2 regions of the Clostridium sp. Marseille-QA1073 genome follow, and region 2 is predicted to be linked to the other one. Evidence: a T-box and tRNA genes for the amino acid it is inferred to sense, from the RefSeq annotation. Region 2 holds a T-box; the other holds one or more tRNA genes.
What was found. The T-box of region 2 lies ahead of tyrS (tyrosine--tRNA ligase). A T-box ahead of a tRNA ligase gene usually reads a tRNA of that ligase, here a tRNA-Tyr.

Region 1 (3,422 bases), on a different contig from region 2:
CTTCATTTCCTTGAACGAGAGGCCACCCATAATTGGCTCCTGGTTGTATAATATTTATCTCATCATGTCCTATCTGTCCATGGTCTGATTCATATAAGATATCTTTTGAATTCCATGCTAAGCCTTGAGGATTTCTATGCCCTAAACTATAAACAGGTGAATTAATAATTGGATTATCTGCTGGGATACTGCCGTCTGATTCTATTCGCAGTATTTTTCCTGCTTTACTTGTTAAATCTTGTGCTAACATAGAATTTCCTGCATCTCCTGTTGTTATATATAATTTCTGATCTGGTCCTATCTTTATCCTTCCTCCATTATGAATTTGTCCACCAGGGATTTTATCTAGAATAATCCGGTCAATGGATGCCTTATTATTTTCTTCAATCAATCTTACAACACGATTATAAATTTGATTACCTTCTACATATGAATGCATAACATACATATAATTGTTTTGTGAATAATTTGGGTCTAGAACAATACCCATTAACCCTCCTTCCCCCTGACTTATAAAGGGTGCACCAAATGTAATGAGTGGCTGAGTATTAAGTTTGCCATCTTCAATCACTCTAATTGTTCCAGACCGCTCCGTAAAATACACTTTTCCTTCATCGCTTATTGCTATAGCCCAAGGTATATATAGATTTTCAGCGATAATTTCAATTTCATAAGGAAATTCATCTGATGTGACTACATTAACTTTGGCATTAGTTACATTACGACTACGTAATATAATATTAGACAAAACATTGTAAATCGTTTCTCTCATACTATTATCCTCCAAACTTAAATAAATCCATATCTAAATACATACTTTAATTATATTAGGAGATATTTATTTTAATGCATTATTGGCCACGCCTTAAAATGATCAAAAACAGTAGGGATAAATTAATGCTTTCATATTAATAAATTAATCTAAAGATTTCACGTAAAAAGCTATTATAAGCATCCAATATGAAAACTTAAAATATACTCTGAAAAATAATTTTTCTAAAAATAGCTTAAATCTTTAGAAATTAATGATTAACAATTAATAATGAAGAATTTATGAAAGAATTCACTAGAGATGAATTTCTTAAAATAAAATTTATTTTATTTTAAGAAATTCCAAAAGCTTTAGCAAAAGAATTTTTGTTATGGAAGTAAAATCATATATAAGTTAAATTTTTATTGTGGAACCCTATAATATAACACCAATATACAAACAGTAAAAAATGCAGTAGCCTTATGACTACTGCGTATGAAAGCATGATTATTTACAAAATAAAAGCTACATTTGAGCTCTCAAAATAAGAGAACAAATGTAGCTTTTGACTTGGTGGAGGAGGACGGATTCGAACCATCGAAGCGAAACGCAACAGATTTACAGTCTGCCCCCTTTGGCCACTCGGGAACTCCTCCATATATTATGGAGCTGGCAATAGGAATCGAACCTACAACCTGCTGATTACAAGTCAGCTGCTCTACCGTTGAGCCATGCCAGCATATTATACAATTTTCAATGGTGGTCGCAACAGGGATCGAACCTGTGACCCTCTGCTTGTAAGGCAGATGCTCTCCCAGCTGAGCTATGCGACCATAATTTGGTGGAGGAGGACGGATTCGAACCATCGAAGCGAAACGCAACAGATTTACAGTCTGCCCCCTTTGGCCACTCGGGAACTCCTCCATATATTATGGAGCTGGCAATAGGAATCGAACCTACAACCTGCTGATTACAAGTCAGCTGCTCTACCGTTGAGCCATGCCAGCATATTATAAATTTCTAATGGTGGTCGCAACAGGGATCGAACCTGTGACCCTCTGCTTGTAAGGCAGATGCTCTCCCAGCTGAGCTATGCGACCATAATTGGTGGAGGAGGACGGATTCGAACCATCGAAACGAAACGTAACAGATTTACAGTCTGCCCCCTTTGGCCTCTCGGGAACTCCTCCACGTTATAAAACTGACTATTAAAGTAGAACTTAGACTTATTTACTACAAATTAGCTATTCTACTATCAAGAAATGTCAGCATTTTCACAAGTTCTTCAGAAAAAACCCTTAGAACATTGACAAGGAATAGTATATAATTTTATAACTATTTTTTCAAGTTTTTTTTATACCATTTTCAGTATTTATGCTTTATTATCTCCATTTTTCTTATTTTTACTTCATATTTCACCCAACTACAATTATTGTTTTAATTATATATGATTTCTTCCAACACTAAAGATTCAGCTAAATAACGTGCATCAAAGTTACTCAATACACGCTATTTACTCATATATGATATTAGTATATCTTATATATTAAACTAAAGTCTATTCCAAATCATCTTTGTTCTTCATATTTAAAGCAACTGCTTTCATATTTGAAAAGAATGAATCATCTTTAAAAAACTTTTCATATTTTTCACAAGCTTCTATACAATGATCATATTGATCAGTAGATAGATAAACTGTTATTAAATCTTTAATATGGTGTAATTGCGGAGTTACAAATAATAAATCGTCTAAAAAAATATCTGTTTTATGGTTTAATACTTTATTTGTAAATACAGCAAATAAAAGTATTCCTGATATCCAAACATATTTTGCTCCCATAGCTCTAAACTCATTAATATCCCATCCACTTAAATGTTGTTCTGCATCATTACCATAGCATTCATCTTGTTTATAAAAAATATATGGTGTTGATATTATAACACTATCTGCTGTCTTAAAACATAATTCTAGTAGCTTTTTCCCATCTGATTTTTTCAAATGCTCTATAACATCTGCAAGTACTATTAGATCATATTTAGGAAAATCTTTTTTACTTAAAATATCGATTGCATTACCAATATATATATTATCATAAATATAACCATGTATTGGCGTAATATATTTTTCATATATTTCTATTCCATCTATTAATATATTCCAAGGTGCATATCCACCATCATTATTCTCTCTTAAATCTAAATATTCTCTAACTAAAAATCCTATCTTACCAAATCCAACTCCTATTTCTAGTATAGATTTAGGTTCTAAACTATAAATTGCAGGAATTAAATTTGACACTGAAACTAAATTACTAGAAGGCATATAACCAACTCCTAAGATATTTTAAATTCTTCTAGTTATAATATAGATTTCAAAAATAAAAATGTTACCTTAGCCTTAGAAAATACTAAAATGTATTTAAATTATTATTTTTAAGGAGTTTGCTATATAAATTAATCAGCATTCTCTACGGTATCCATATCTATGAATTTTCTCGCTATTTTCTTAACTTCATAAAGCTCTTTTTCTGATAAGTAGTTTTTTAATACATCTAAGCTCTTTCTTACTCCTATCTTTTGATTTTTATATTGCAGATAATCGCTAATTTTATTCTGTTCCTCTTTTGGTATCTTATCACTCATAGAAAAAAGCTTCACTTTATCATTAATA
Region 2 (3,422 bases):
AAAAAAAACTGCTAACATTGTAGCAGTTTTTCTTTTATTTAACTTCCAACTTATAGAATTTTTTCTTTCCTCTTTTTATTAATGCATATCCATCTTTTATAAAATCTATAGAGAATTTAGCATTAACATCATCTATCTTAGTTTCATTTATAGTTAATCCACCTTGTTGTATAAGTCTTCTTCCTTCTGCTTTAGATGGCACTATTTCTGTCTGAACCAATATATCTAATATATTACCTTCTAACATATCGTTGCCTATAGTTACTGTAGGTACATTAGACATATCAACTCCGCCACCAAATAAGCTTTCTGCAGCAGCCTTAGCTTTTTCTGCCTCTTCTTCTCCATGTACAAGCTTTGTAACTTCATAAGCAAGTACTGTTTTAGCTTTATTTATTTCGGATCCTTCTAATGCAGAAAGTCTTTTTACCTCATCCATAGGTACAAAAGTTAATAGTGATAAACATTTCTCAACATCTGCATCATCAATATTTCTCCAGTATTGATAAAAATCAAAAGGAGAAGTTTTTTCTGGATCTAACCATACAGCACCATTTGCAGTTTTACCCATTTTATTTCCTTCACTGTTAGTTAATAGTGAGCAAGTCATACCATATGCTGCTTTACCTTCTTTTCTTCTTATAAGCTCCATCCCTGCTAAAATATTGGACCATTGATCATCTCCACCTAACTGCATAGTACAATTGTACTTTTGATTTAATACTAAGAAATCATATCCTTGCATTAACATATAGTTAAATTCTAAGAAAGATAATCCTTTTTCCATTCTTTGTTTAAAGCATTCTGCAGTAAGCATTCTATTAACAGAAAAATGAACTCCTACATCTCTTAAAAATTCAACATAGTTAAGGTCTAATAACCAATTAGCATTATTTTCAAGTATAGCTTTATCATCACTAAAATCTATTAATCTTGATAATTGTTTTTTAATACCTCTAATATTTTCATCTATATCTTCTCTTGTAAGCATTTTTCTCATATCAGTTCTTCCTGATGGATCTCCTATCATTGCAGTACCACCACCAACTAATGCTATTGGTCTATGACCTGCTTGTTGCATATGGGACATAAACATCATAGCTATAAAATGTCCAACGTGAAGACTATTTGCTGTTGGGTCAAATCCTATATAAAAAGTAACTTTCTCTTTTCCTAATATTTCTCTCATTTCTTCTTCGTGTGTTAACTGTTTTAAAAATCCACGTTCTTTTAAAACGTCATATACATTTGTATTACTCATTTTTATTCCTCCTTTTGTAGTACGATATTAGTTTTAATAATAAAAATTAACTATATATATTTTTGAATTCAAAATTTAAAATTACCATTGAAATTTTTATAAAAATATTTTTTAAAGCTTTTATATTTTTTTAAATAAAATAAAAGTCCCTAGTTAAAAAACTAGGGACGAAATTTTCCGTGGTACCACCCAAATTGATTTTGTAAAAAAATCCACTCATATCTTGTAACGTAAGAAATGCCGTATCAGCCTACTATTTAAATTTAAGTTCAGCCTAAAGCTCAAGAATGTATTTCATTATGTTCCTCAACTGATTTACACCAACCATCAGCTCTCTTTATGATTTCCATAACTACTTATTTCTATCATCGCCTTTAAATATAAAATTTATTATTACTATAATACTATTATTCTTTAGTAAATACAAGTATAAATTATATAAAATAACTGGGTTTAACTAATATATCTCTTTATCTCATCTGGTAACTGTCTAGGATCTCCACTAATATTTATGAAAAACTCAACGTTAAACTCTTGAGTCAAATATTCAATTTTATAAAATAATTTTTTCATTTCTTCTAAAGATGAAATTACTCCATTCATAACTCCGTCTATCATAATAGCTTCAATGTCATAATCCTGTGCTATCATTCCACATAAAAAACCATAGAAATCTTTTGCATTATCTACTTTAAAGTCCTCTGCGCATATAAATCTTATCTTCCTATCTAGTTCAAAAACCATTCTTCTGTCATCATCAACATAAACTAAGTTACCCTTTGCCTTCAAAACCTTGTCATTTGCTAAGCTAACAAGAGCCTTTGTTTTTCCTGAGCCTTTTTTGTTACAGAATACATGAATCATTTTTAACGCCCCCAGACTTATTTTATTATTTAATTATTACTATGAGTTACTATGTTTGAGTTATATTCATTATATATTATTCAGAATATTTTTACAATAAACTATTAGGAAATTTTTCAATTAATGTAAAATCCATTTATAAATTCCTCACTTCTATAATAGCTAAATTTTATATAATTATTCATTTTAAACTATATTTTATAAAATAATTTCTAGTCTTTGAAATATTTTTTTTATTATTTTTGTGATTCTTTTTAATTTTTTGAATTTTTAGCCATATACTATTTTTTACCAATAATTTAAAAGTTTCATATGCCATGTAATCCTCTTCATAACTAGCTTTTATATTATTTTATGCAGATAACAATTTAAATTTACTCATATACATAAATTGTTACTTTCATAAAAAAATTTCCACTTATTTTAAAAAACTCTATTGTATTATATAATAATTATGCTATAATAATATTAGGGTTTTATTCAACTCTAATAGATTGAACAAGGTTAATTAGAACAAGGCAATTATCCCCTCCTTTAATCGAGGAAAAGAAAGTGATAGTATCCATTGTTTAATTAGTCCTTAGATTAAAAGGAGGTCATTAATAATGGCAGATAAAAATATTACTTGTAAAGATTGTGGAAAAGAATTTGTATTCACTGAGGGAGAGCAAGCTTTCTATAAAGAAAAAGGATTCGAAAATGATCCAGTAAGATGCCCTGAGTGCAGAAAAGCTAGAAAAAATTCTAGAAATAATTACAGCAAATAATAACTAGATTACTAAGAGAGCAATTGCTCTCTTTTTTAATTTTAGAATTATATTGAATAATATTCTTAACATATAAAGGTTGTATATAAAAAATAGAGGGTATGATTCCCTCTATACTATTAAAACTTTATGTGTTTTTTTAATTGTGTTGCTAGCGGTAACGCTATAACCATACCAGCTGCAACTTGCAATGCATTACTTGGAATAGCCACTATTGCATTAGGTAAATCGTATATTATCCAGCCTGCAAAAAAATACCCTATTATCATAACAACTCCTGAAATTACAAAAGCAAAAAAGTTGTTCATAAAATTTTTCCCCTCATAACCATTTCTATAAGCTAAAGTACCTGCAATATAAGCCATTAAGCCTTTTATTATAAAAGTGAATGGAGCCCAAATAATATATGGTGAAAGTACATCAAATAAAGTCATTCCTATTGCTCCTGCCACAGCCCCTTTTTTCTTGCCTAACAATACTGCTGCAACAAAAATTGCACTATCACCTAAGTGAAGTACACCTTCTCCAGA

Region 1: it has a tRNA-Tyr gene. The T-box ahead of tyrS (tyrosine--tRNA ligase) is inferred to sense a tRNA for this amino acid. The anticodon was not compared.

The regions. Positions count from the first base shown of each region.
Region 1 is NZ_JBSVQM010000028.1:26,964-30,385, reverse strand. Features, by position in the region: gene ACY1IQ_RS18555 (PQQ-dependent sugar dehydrogenase) at 1-772, opposite strand, end outside; tRNA gene ACY1IQ_RS18550 (tRNA-Tyr) at 1,323-1,407, opposite strand; tRNA gene ACY1IQ_RS18545 (tRNA-Thr) at 1,416-1,490, opposite strand; tRNA gene ACY1IQ_RS18540 (tRNA-Val) at 1,509-1,584, opposite strand; tRNA gene ACY1IQ_RS18535 (tRNA-Tyr) at 1,591-1,675, opposite strand; tRNA gene ACY1IQ_RS18530 (tRNA-Thr) at 1,684-1,758, opposite strand; tRNA gene ACY1IQ_RS18525 (tRNA-Val) at 1,776-1,851, opposite strand; tRNA gene ACY1IQ_RS18520 (tRNA-Tyr) at 1,857-1,941, opposite strand; gene ACY1IQ_RS18515 (hypothetical protein) at 2,310-3,074, opposite strand; gene ACY1IQ_RS18510 (hypothetical protein) at 3,206-3,422, opposite strand, start outside.
Region 2 is NZ_JBSVQM010000008.1:98,274-101,695, reverse strand. Features, by position in the region: gene tyrS (tyrosine--tRNA ligase) at 35-1,261, opposite strand; T-box leader at 1,422-1,639, opposite strand; gene ACY1IQ_RS09355 (hypothetical protein) at 1,715-2,125, opposite strand; gene ACY1IQ_RS09350 (zinc-ribbon domain-containing protein) at 2,731-2,892, shown strand; gene ACY1IQ_RS09345 (ECF transporter S component) at 3,012-3,422, opposite strand, start outside.